2 regions of the Thermoanaerobacterium sp. R66 genome follow, and region 2 is predicted to be linked to the other one. Evidence: riboswitches for the same ligand, from Rfam matches in the RefSeq annotation. Region 2 holds a riboswitch; the other holds the start of a gene.
The links. Region 2 has a riboswitch for FMN ahead of JJQ93_RS07540 (ECF transporter S component). Riboswitches for the same ligand answer to the same signal wherever they lie in the genome.
Positions count from the first base shown of each region.

Region 1: linked by a shared signal. The riboswitch ahead of ribD (bifunctional diaminohydroxyphosphoribosylaminopyrimidine deaminase/5-amino-6-(5-phosphoribosylamino)uracil reductase RibD) and the one ahead of JJQ93_RS07540 (ECF transporter S component) in region 2 are both predicted to bind FMN.

Region 1 is NZ_JAEUWW010000001.1:2,038,915-2,045,210, reverse strand. Features, by position in the region: gene JJQ93_RS10175 (RNA-guided endonuclease InsQ/TnpB family protein) at 1-914, opposite strand, end outside; gene tnpA (IS200/IS605 family transposase) at 911-1,315, opposite strand; gene JJQ93_RS10165 (riboflavin synthase) at 1,420-2,034, opposite strand; gene ribD (bifunctional diaminohydroxyphosphoribosylaminopyrimidine deaminase/5-amino-6-(5-phosphoribosylamino)uracil reductase RibD) at 2,043-3,125, opposite strand; FMN riboswitch at 3,188-3,301, opposite strand; gene ilvB (biosynthetic-type acetolactate synthase large subunit) at 3,346-5,001, opposite strand; gene ilvD (dihydroxy-acid dehydratase) at 5,036-6,296, opposite strand, start outside.
Region 2 is NZ_JAEUWW010000001.1:1,474,813-1,481,108, forward strand. Features, by position in the region: gene JJQ93_RS07515 (D-2-hydroxyacid dehydrogenase) at 1-726, opposite strand, end outside; gene tsaD (tRNA (adenosine(37)-N6)-threonylcarbamoyltransferase complex transferase subunit TsaD) at 855-1,868, opposite strand; gene rimI (ribosomal protein S18-alanine N-acetyltransferase) at 1,880-2,326, opposite strand; gene tsaB (tRNA (adenosine(37)-N6)-threonylcarbamoyltransferase complex dimerization subunit type 1 TsaB) at 2,343-3,023, opposite strand; gene tsaE (tRNA (adenosine(37)-N6)-threonylcarbamoyltransferase complex ATPase subunit type 1 TsaE) at 3,023-3,481, opposite strand; gene JJQ93_RS07540 (ECF transporter S component) at 3,604-4,188, opposite strand; FMN riboswitch at 4,250-4,376, opposite strand; gene arcC (carbamate kinase) at 4,441-5,385, opposite strand; gene argF (ornithine carbamoyltransferase) at 5,488-6,296, opposite strand, start outside.

The sequences.
Region 1 (6,296 bases), 560 kb from region 2:
TTTCCTTCTTTTTCTGCTTTATACTGGAGATATTTGTCTAACATTCCCCATCCTGCATTTGCTATTGATTTTGCAAGTTTATGATTTTTCATCATATTTTTTACTTGCAAATCTTCAACGCATATGATGTCATTATGTTTTACTATGTTATAGCTTATCTTATGTAGATAGTCCCTTCTTTGATTCGCTACTTTTTCATGAAGTTTCGCTAATCTTTTCTTTTGCTTTTCTCTGTTTTTGCTTCCTTTCTTTTTTCTTGATAATTGTCTTTGCAGTCTTTTTAGTTTCTTCTCTGATTTTTGTAGCCATTTAGGATTTGAGTATAACTCTCCATCTGATGTTGCAGCTATTGAGTTTATTCCTTTGTCTACTCCTATTGCTTTTTCTCTTATGACTGTTTTTTCTTTTTCTTCTTCTACTTCAACTGACAGATTTATATACCACTTTCCTGCATGGTATTTTATGTTTATTGTTTTGACTTTTGTTGGATCAAAGTTTCTATGTGCTTTGATTTTTATATGCCCTATATTTTTTATGTATACATATCCTTCTTTCCCAAAGTTTCTTTTTGTTTCGCATTGTGGAAGTGTTATTGATGTGTAGTGATATTTATCTTTGAATTTAGGATATTTGGCTCTTTTGTCAAAGAAGTTTTTATATGCTCTATCTAATCTTCTCAACACATCCTGTAATATTTGCGACTGTACTAATTTGTATTCTGGATGTTCTTTTTTATATTTTGGAAGCATGTTCTGCTGTTCTTTATATGTAAGTCCTTTGCCATATTGTTTGTAATGTTTTATTCTTTGATCCAGTGAATAGTTGTATAATTTGCGACATAAATACAATGTATAAAAAAGCTTTTCTTCTTGTTCTTTTGTGGGTTCTATGAAAAAATGCTGACATGTCATCATCTTTTCTCACCTTGGCTTTCTATATACTGTTTTATAACTTCTATAGGTGCACTACCAGTTGTAAGAAGACAGTAACTTCTTGACCAAAAATATTCTTTCCAAAGTTTTTGTTTTATCTGCGGATATTCTTTTTTTATGAGTCTAGATGATGCACTTTTATAAGCATTTATGAATTTTGATATTTCAGAATTAGGTTCTGCTTTGAAAAGTATGTGTACATGGTCTTTATCGTGATTCCATTCTTGCAGTGATATATTATAATTGGATGATATATTCTCAAATATCTCCTTTAATTTATTTGATATGTTATCGTCTATTACTTTTCTTCTGTATTTTACAACCATTATAAGATGATAATACAATAAGAATACTGAATGATTGTTATTATCTAATATTAGCATTATATCACCACTTTGCTTTTTACTTCTGATAAGATTATAACATATAATGTTATGGAAAACAATAGAAATTCATCTCCCACCTATAGAGGATGGGAGAACTTCTTTCAAGTTTTTGTAAAAAATTCATCAACGTTTTTCTTCGTCAAAAGCCTTTCTGCATACTTTGAAAGTATGTCAACTTCAATATTTACGGTATCTCCGATTCTTTTTATATTTAAAGTTGTATTGTTCTCTGTATGGGGTATAATTGACACTGTAAAGTATGAAGCTGATGATTCTACCACTGTCAAACTTATTCCATCCACAGCAATACTTCCTTTATCAGCCACATATTTTGAATATCTTTCATCAATTTTAATTTTAAATGTCGTCGTACTGTTTATTTTGTTTTTATCAATTATTGTACCAACGGTATCCACATGTCCCGTCACAATGTGTCCATTTAGCCTGCCTGATATGCTTAATGCCCTTTCTAAATTGACAATGCTTCCTATCTTTAAACTTCCTAAATTGCTTGTTTTAAGTGTTCCATACATTATATCTGATGTAAATAAATCTTTACCTATATTTGTAACCGTTAAGCATACTCCATTTACAGCTATGCTATCTCCAATTCTTACACCATCTAAGACTTTTTTGCACTCTACTGCTATTTTGGTAATATTTCCTCTTTGAATCATTTTGACCTTTCCAACTTCTTCTATAATTCCTGTAAACATCTTAACACCTACTTTTTTATATAACCTTCTATAAGTATGTCATCGTCAAATTTTTTTATATCTATCTTTTCAATCATTATTGCATCTTTAATCAAAGCAATGCCATCACCTTCTACAGGCGTTAATGAATTGCTTCCACCTATTATTTTTGGAGCAATATAAAACATAACTTTGTCTACTATTCCTTCTTTTAAAGCAGAATAGTTGAGAGTTCCTCCACCTTCTATGAGAATACTATCTATCCCTCTTTCCCCTAACGTATAGATCAATTTCTTTAGATGGACTTTATTATCTTTTTTTTCGATTGTAACAACATCAACACCCAAATCATTCAAAGCTTTCACCTTATCATGTGGCATCATATCTGTTGTAGCTATTAATGTCTTAGCAGATTTATCAATGATGACATTTGCATCTAATGGAATCCTGCCGTGACTATCCACAATAACTCTTAAAGGGTTTTTATATCCTTGCAATCTAACAGTAAGATGTGGATTATCTTTTATAACTGTATTAATACCTACCATTATTGCCATAACGCTGCCTCTAACTTTATGGACATGCTCCCTTGATTTTTCATTTGTTATCCACTTAGAATCGCCTGTAAAAGTCGATATCTTTCCATCAATTGTCATGGCGGATTTTAATATTACATAAGGTTCTCTACTTATGATGTACTTTATAAATACTTCATTCAATTTCTCTGCTTCATCTTTTAACAATCCAGTATAAACATTTAAACCAGCTTCTTCAAGCTTTTTAATTCCTTTTCCTGCTACAAGTTCATTTGGATCCTCCATAGCGATAAAAACATTTTTTATGCCTGATTTTATGACAGCATCGACACAAGGTGGTGTTTTTCCATGATGGCAACACGGTTCCAATGTCACATAAAGCGTGGCTCCATTTACATCTTCTTTAGCATTTTTTAATGCATTTATTTCCGCATGTGGTCCTCCATAGTATTCATGATAGCCTTCACCTATAATTTTGCCATTTTTAACAATTACAGCTCCTACTAAAGGATTTGGGTTTGTGTGTCCTACACCAAGTTTAGCAAGCTTTAATGCCCTTTTCATGTATTTCTCCATAAATCACCTCAAAAAATTAGCCCTGAAGCATGTAATACTTCAGGGCATAATGACAATTGCCATTTCACCTTCTTTCATCCAGACTATACTGTCGGCTCTGGAATCTAACCAGATCTGCCATAAGGCTCGCGGGCTTTACCGCCGGTATGGAATTTCACCAATCCCTGAAGGTTTAATCTTATTTAGTTTCTATAATTATAACATTAATTTTATAAAAATGCTAGTCTATCATCTCTTCAATGGTTCCTCCAGCAGGAATAAATGGCAGAACCATCTCATCTTTGTCTATGATACACTCTAAAACATAAGGCTTGTTGTTTGACAATGCTTCACTAAAAGCATCTGTAAATTCTTCTTTCGTGTAAATTCTTCTTCCGGTTACCCCAAAAGCTTCGGCGACTTTTGAAAAATTGAGATTCGGGTTTAAATCTGTCTGAGAAAATCTTTTGTCGTAAAGGAGATTTTGCCATTGTCTAACCATGCCAAGTGTCTGATTGTTGAGGATTATCGTTATAACAGGTATGTTGTACACCGACATCGTTTCAAGAGCATGAATATTCATCCTTATGCTGCCGTCACCTGCAATATTCACCACTCTTTTGTCATCTCTCCCTACTTGTGCACCTATTGATGCAGGAAGTCCAAAGCCCATGGTACCTAATCCACCGGATGTGACAAATGTCCTTGGCTCTTTGAATTTATAGTATTGAGCCGTCCACATCTGGTTTTGCCCTACTTCTGTCGCTACTACAAGATTGTCTCCTCCAAGCTCTTGAACCCTTTCTACTATCCACTGTGGCTTCAATTTCCCATCATCTTTATATTTAAAGGACGTTTTGTCTTTTATCGATATAAGCTCATTAATCCATTCCCTATTGTCTTTTTCTTTTATCATTCCATTTAAAAGAGATAGGACTTCTTTGATATCTCCTACTAATGGCACATCAACATCGATATTTTTGCCGATTTCCGCAGGATCGATATCGATGTGAATGACTTTTGCATTTGGCGCCAGACCACCTGCTTTACCGGCGACTCTGTCGCTAAACCTTGACCCTACTGCAATCACCAAATCTGATTTATAAACGGCCGTATTGGCATATCTGCTTCCATGCATTCCAATAAGCCCTAATGACAACTCATCATCTTCTGGAAAGCATCCAAGGCCCATAAGCGAAGTAGCTACAGGTATCATGTGCTTTTTAGCAAAATCGTACAAATTCTTCGATGCTTCGCTCCATATTACTCCACCACCGGCAAAAATAACTGGTCTTTTGCTTGATGAGATTAACTGGGCTGCCTTTACTAAATCTGCTTCTAACACTTGATGCTTCTTTACTTCAACATAAAAATCCTTTCGCTTGACAAAGTTTATATCTGCAGTCTGAATGTCCTTTGGTATGTCTACAAGAACAGGGCCTGGTCTTCCATCTTTCGCTATAAAAAAGGCTTCTCTCAAAGTGTCCGCTAATTTATCAGGCGATTTCACAATAAAATTGTGCTTTGTCACAGGCATCGTGATTCCTGCAATATCCACTTCTTGAAAAGAGTCCTTTCCTATAAGGCTTGTAGCAACTTGCCCTGTTATAGCAACTATTGGCACAGAGTCCATGTAGGCATTGGCTATTCCTGTGACTAAATTGGTAGCACCAGGTCCTGATGTAGCAAAGCACACGCCAACTTTTCCGGTCACTCTTGCGTATCCATCTGCCATGTGGGCAGCCATCTGTTCATGCGTTGCAAGGATATGCCGCAAGTCAGAATCGTACAAAGCATCGTAAAGAGGTATGACGGCACCGCCAGGAATGCCAAAAACGACTTCTACTCCTTGCTCTTTTAATACTTCTATGACAACCTGCGAACCTTTTATGATCACGATATGCGCCTCCTTTCATGGAATTTAAGCTTTGTCAATCATTTTTTAAAACCGCACCAGTATTTGCAGATGTGACTAATCTGGCGTACCTTGCCATGTAACCTGTCTTAATGTGAGGCTCCGGCCTTCTAAAGTTTTTTCTTCTTTCTTCCATTTCTTCATCGTCTATCTTTAAGTTAAGCTTTCTTCCCGGTATGTCTATTTCAATGATATCCCCATCTTTTATCAAAGCAATTTCTCCACCTTCCATCGCTTCAGGCGACACATGACCTATGCAAGCTCCTCTTGTGGCGCCAGAAAATCTTCCATCTGTAATAAGCGCTACATCCTTGTCAAGTCCCATGCCTGCCAGTGCTGATGTAGGGCTTAACATCTCCCTCATGCCAGGACCGCCTTTTGGCCCTTCATACCTTATTACAACGACATCGCCTTTTTGTATCTTGCCATCATAAATGGCTTTTATGGCTTCATCTTCTGAATCAAAGACTCTTGCAGGACCAGAATGGCGAAGCATCTCTTTAGCTACTGCAGACGCCTTTACTACAGAACCGTCTTTCGCAATATTTCCGTACAAAATCGCCAAGCCACCTGTATTGCTGTAGGGATCTTCTACTGAGTGTATTACATCATGATTTTTTATCCGCGCATCTTTGAAATTTTCACCGATTGTATCGCATGTGACTGTAATGCAATCTGTATTTAAGACTCCTAATTTTGACAGTTCTTTCAATACTGCCTGTATGCCACCTGCATGGTAGAGATCTTCTATATGATACTTTCCTGCAGGGCTTAATTTGCACAGGTTTGGAACCTTCTCATTGATTTCATTTATCTTTTCGAGAGGTATATCAACTCCTGCCTCATGTGCAATAGCCTTTAAGTGAAGAACTGTATTTGTAGAGCCTCCTAAAGCCATGTCTAAGCAAAAAGCATTTATAAAGGCATCTTCTGTCAAAATATCTCTTGCCTTAATATCCTTTTCTACAAGCTCCACTATCTTCATTCCTGCTTTTTTAGCAAGCCTTATCCTTTCTGAGTAAACAGCAGGTATCGTGCCATTACCAGGAAGTCCTATGCCAAGCCCTTCTGTAAGGCAATTCATCGTATTTGCGGTAAACATTCCTGAACATGAACCACACGTAGGACAAGCAGACATCTCCATCGCCTTTAACTCGTCCTCACTTATCTTGCCTGCCTTCAATGCGCCTACCGCCTCAAACATGGAGCTTAAATCGCATGCTCCTCCTTCGTAACTTCCAGCCAGCATCGGGCCTCCGCTTATTACGATAGCTGGT
Region 2 (6,296 bases):
GACAACACTTCCTCTGCCGATGTTTATAAATACGCTGTCGCTTTTCATGCTTTTAAAAAACTCAGCATCCAAAAGATGGTATGTGTCATCAGTCAAAGGCAGCGCACATATTACGTAATCAGCATTTGAAACTGCATATATCATATTTTCATCTGTGTACATCTCATCTATAAAGGGACTTGACTTGCCTGATTTTCTTACTCCAACGGTTTTCATTCCAAATTCCCGTGCAATCCTTGCTATTTCTTCTCCAATGCTTCCGACGCCAAGTATGCAAACAGTCTTTCCGTACAATTCAGAAACCCTTACAGATTTGTCCCATTCTCTATTGATTTGCTTTCTTATGAAGTAATTTAATCCTCTTTCAAATAAAAGCATGTATCCTAAAACTTGCTCAGATATCTGATACTTGTGAACACCTTTTGAATTGGTCAAGATTATATTCCTCTGCTTAAGTATATCAAACGGCATCGCATCAGCACCAGCACTCAATAGGTGAATCCATTTTAAGTTTTTGGCATCGTCTATCAATTCCTTTTTAGCATCTCCATCAAAGCAAACCATCACTTCCACATCTTCAATATATTTGGAAATGTCTTCTACGTCGTCTTTGCTTATTACATTAAAATTTGGCGCAATGCTTTGTATCTCCTCAATATACTTTTTGCCTACCTTTGACAGAAAAAGCATGTTATTCATAATAGAAAGCCCCTTTCTTTTTTCCATTTGATTACATAATATCCAAACTATTAAAGTTAATCACAGTATCCACAAAGTTATCCACAGACACATAACAGCATCATGTCAGATTTAAAGACAATTTTCCACAATATGCACAGATTTTTCGCCAACAATCAAAAAAGTTTTAAATACGGGACAGCATTTAAGTCTAATCCTGAAACTTTTCCGCGAATAAAGTCAAAATACCCTGCACTTGCTATCATAGCGCCATTGTCTGTGCAGTACACTTGTTTTGGAAAATGAATCACAAACCCTTCTTCATCTGCCAGTTTTTTTAATCTTTCTCGAAGAAGGCTGTTAGAAGCCACACCGCCTGCTATGGATATTTTTTTTATGTTTTTAAACTTAGCAGCCTCAATAAGCTTTGATGACAAAACATCGACTACATTCATCTGAAAGCTGGCAGCATAGTCTGCCACATTTATCTCAATGCCATTTTGCCTTTCTTTGTGCAATTGATTTATGACTGCTGTCTTCAATCCACTAAAGCTAAAATCAAAATTATCCTTTTCCATAAAAGACTTTGGAAAGTTATACCGATATGGATCACCACTTTTTGAGATCTCATCTATTTTAGGACCACCAGGATAGCCAAGACCTAATGCTCTTGCCACCTTGTCAAATGCTTCTCCTGCAGCATCATCCATCGTTCTGCCGAGAACCTCATACTGTCCATAGTCTTTTACAAATACGATGTGACTGTGTCCACCTGACGCTATAAGGCAAATAAACGGCGGTTCAAAATCGCTGTCAAGGTAATTTGCAGATATATGCCCTTCAATGTGGTTTACGCCAACAAATGGCACGCCTTTCCCGTATGCCAAAGCCTTTCCGTACGAAAGCCCTACCAGCAATGCGCCTACAAGTCCCGGACCGTATGTAGCAGCAACAACATCAACGTCATCAAGCGTCACATCTGCCTTCAAAAGGGCCTCTTTCACCACATTTCCAATGGCTTCAATGTGGTTTCTTGATGCTATCTCAGGGACAACACCGCCAAATTCCTTGTGTATATTTATCTGCGAATATATGACATTAGACATCACGATTTTGCCGTCTCTTACGACACTTGCCGATGTCTCATCGCAGGATGTTTCAATCCCTAATACAATCGTGTTTTCCCTCATACAATCTCTCCTTACATATCGTATTTCCACATTATGACTGCATCTTCATTGTTGTCCTGATAATACCCTCTTCTCTTGCCAACAGGTCTAAATCCGTATTTTTTATAAAGCGATTGTGCTACAAGGTTAGATTCTCTCACTTCCAGAGTCATAGACGTTATGCCTTTTGTCTTAGCAAGTTCAATAAGCCCCTCAACGATGGCAGAACCTACGCCTTGCCCTCGAAAATCCGGATGAACGGCAATGTTTGTTATATGTCCTTCGTCCACAACAACCCAAAAACCGCCGTATCCAGCCACCTTGCCATCTACCTCGGCAACAATGTAGTGTGCACAACTATTTTTCGTAACTTCCATCACAAATGATTCAAAAGACCATGGCACAGAAAAGCTTAAATACTCAATTTCCATGACTTTGTCTATATCGCTTTTTACCATAGGGCGAATCTTTATATCCATAAGACCCTCCAAAACATCACTTAGAATTTTCCAGCGGTGCAGGCTTTCTAATATAATACGGTTTAAAATCAAGATATGTGCATATCTCGCCCTTAGATATTTTCTTAAGTGCCATCATTCCAACCGATGACGCTCTTGATATGTTGTTAATCGGCGATGCAAAAATGGCATCTGGCAACGCACTTTTTAACGTGTCTTTATAAGCAATGGTGCCATCTCCTACGAATAAAACTTCTTCACCGTATACCTTTGCTATGTCTAAAACCACTTCTACTTCTTCCAGTGACACATCTTTTAGTCTACTTAACTCACTACCACCTTTATAAAAAGCCGTATAGACGTTTCCTCTTAATGCATCAATAATAGGGCAGATGATGCCGTTATATTCTCCTACGTTATAGGCAAGGGCATCTAATGATGATACGCCAACAATCGGTACATCAAGAGATTGAGCTAACCCCTTAGCAGTAGCGGCACCTATCCTTAAACCTGTAAAAGATCCAGGTCCTTCACATACAGCTATATGGGTTATTTCCTCTTTTTTTACCTCCGCCATTTTTAAAAGTTCATCCATCATTGGCATCAATATGACAGAATGTCTCAAATGATTTATTGAAAATTCACCTATTAAGCCACTTTCATCCACTAAAGCCACAGTAGCCGTCTTTGACGATGAATCTATTGCAAGTACCTTCATCACTTCATCTCCTTAATCACTTCATCGTATTTTGCACCATGTGATTCTATCTCTATTATCCTCTCATCGAAAGAATCACCCATGAAAATATGCACAAATATATTTTCCTTCGGGATAAGAGGCATTATCTTTTCAGGCCACTCAATGACACAAACACCATCACCGTAAAAATATTCCTCATAGCCTATATCGTACAATTCCATGTAGTCGTCAATCCTGTAAACGTCAAAATGGTAAAGAGGAATTTCTCCCATATGCTCATTTACAATCATGAATGTAGGGCTTGTGACATAGTCCCATATACCCATACCTTTAGCAATGCCTTTTGTCAAAACTGTCTTGCCTACACCTAAATCTCCAGATATAAGCACGATACTTCCTCTTTTTAGCAAACTGCCTAACTTAACCCCTATCTTTTCCGTTTCATCAGAGCTTTTTGTCCTAAAATGTATTTTCATTGAGAACACCACCGTGAAATTTATACAAATATTATATACCAAGTATACCATAAAACAAACGCCTAATGGCTGAATAAAAAAGCGCAAAAAAATAACGGAACACTGTCCGTTATTTTAAGTGACTACATCTTCAACATTGGAGATAATTTCTTGTAAATGAGGAACGTGATTAGAGATATTACTAAGCCTTTCAAGATGTTGAAAGGAAAAATACCGTACGCTATCAATGTCTTCAAATCAACTATATGGCTATTTACCGCCTTTCCCATTCCAACAATGGCGCTTAACGGCCAACCCATTATCTTCTGATATAATGGCAAAAATACATAGTAGTTTAATACTGATCCCGCAATAGCCATGACAATAGTTCCTAAAATCATTGCAAATAACGCTGACTTTTTAGATTTGTTTCTCATGTAGATTACGCCAACAGTAAATACGTAAATAGAGCCTACAACGAAATTGGCCACTTCTCCTATACCTGCAGATTGACTAACCGGAAGATGTATCACATTCTTTACAACCTCCACAAAGATGCCGTATACAGGCCCTAATGCAAATGCCGCTAAAAGAGGCGGTATATCGCTAAAATCAAATTTTAAAAAGCTTGGAAATAGTGGCAATTGAAATTCTAAGTACATCAGTACAAATGCTATTGCTGAAAGCAACCCTACAGTCACAATCACTTTTGTCTTGCTGTGTTCCATAAATGACACCTCCAAATTTAAAAATCCCGAAGAAACATCTTCAGGATGAAAGCAAACAAAAATAAATCTTCTTCCATCCAGACTGTACTGTCGGCCTTGGAATCTCACCAAGTCCACCGCATATGCGGGTCGCGGGCTCGCTTACGCTTACCGCCGGTCGGGAATTTCACCCTGCCCTGAAGATATTCTCCACTGGTTTATTCAATTCTAAATATTATAATGTCACAAATATATCAATTTGTCAAGTATTTTTTAATCGTCAACCACAACAGTGCCTGTATTTCCTGATAAAGCATCATGTGCCTTTTCTAAAGACGTTATTATGGCTCGCCTTCCTTTTCTTGACCTGGCAAACCTTATTGCAGCCTTGACTTTCGGCATCATTGAGCCTTCTGCAAAATGACCTTCGTTTAAATACATCTCTATATCATGGCTTGAAATTACATCCAGAGGCTTTTCATCAGGCTTTTTGAAGTTGATGTACACTTTTTCTACAGCGGTCAATATCAATAAAATATCTGCATCCAAATCTTCTGCCAATTTCTCAGATGCCAAATCTTTATCTATCACAGCAGCCACACCTTTTAAGCTGCCATTTTCCCTTACTACAGGTATTCCTCCGCCACCCGCCGTTATTACAACGACACCGTTTCTCTCCAAAAGCTTTATTGTGTTTAATTCAACTATCTCTTTAGGCTCTGGTGATGCTACGACTCTCCTATATCCTCTTCCACTGTCCTCTACCATCTGATATCCTTTTTCATTTTCCAATAGCTCCGCATCTTCCTTAGAGTAAAACGGTCCTATTGGCTTTGTAGGATGTGAAAATGCAGCATCATCTTTATCTACAACAACCTGTGTAACGATTGTTGCAACATCCTTTTGTATATTCTTCTCTTTAAAAACCTCGCCTAAACATTGCTGAATCATATAGCCTATCATTCCCTGGCTTTCCGCGCCGCACACATCAAAGGGCATGGCTGGTATTATGTTAGACGCTGTCTCGTTCTGTATTACGATGTTTCCTACCTGTGGCCCATTTCCATGTGTCACAATGACAGAATACCCTTCTTTTATGATGTCTGCAATGTACATAGCCGTCTTTCTAACTGTATTCAATTGTGATTCGGCTGTAGGCACCATATCCTTGTCTTGCAGTGCATTTCCCCCAAGCGCAATTACTACTTTTCCTTTCATCGTATCCTCCTACTTACGCAAATAATGACATTCTACATTATATCATTTTATTCGCGATTTGAATAGTATGTGAAAAAGCCAAGGCAAATTGCCTTGACTTTTTTAGAGAATCGTCGCTATCATGACAGCCTTAATGGTATGCTTTCTGTTTTCAGCCTCATCCCACACCCTCGACTGCTTTCCTTCGATCACTTCGTACGTTACTTCCTGTCCCTTTACAGCAGGCAAGCAGTGCAAAAATATCGTATCAGACCTATTTGTCTTTTTCATAAGCTCGTCGTTCACTTGGAATGGCCTTAACAGCATTTCTCTCTCTTTTTGCTTTGATTCTTCTCCCATAGATGCCCATACATCTGTGTAAATTGCATGTGCGCCTTCTAAGCCTTCACCAGGCACATCTGTCAGAGTAAATGTCCCTCCATTCTCAGCAGCCATTTCTCTAATCTCATTTATGTAGTCCTCTTGAGGCCAAAGCTCTCTTGGCGAATTAATCACGTATTCCATGCCCATTTTTGCACAACCAATAGCCAGCGTGTTTGCCATGTTGTTTCTTCCATCGCCGACAAACACCAATTTTGTGCCTTTTAAGTGTCCAAATTCCTCTTCTATCGTCATTAAATCAGCCAAAACCTGTGTAGGATGGTATTCGTCTGTAAGCCCATTGTATACAGGAACGCCTGAATACTTTACAAGAGCTTCAACAGTGCTTTGATTGTAACCTCTAAATTCGATGGCATCAAACATCCTGCCGAGAACTCTCGCAGTGTCTTCTATGGATTCTTTTGCCCCAAGCTGAATATCATCTGTCGACAAGAAGACAGGGTGTCCTCCTTCTTCGCCAAATGCTGTCTCAAATGCACACCTGGTCCTTGTTGAGCGCTTTTCAAATATCAGTGCAATTGTCTTTCCCA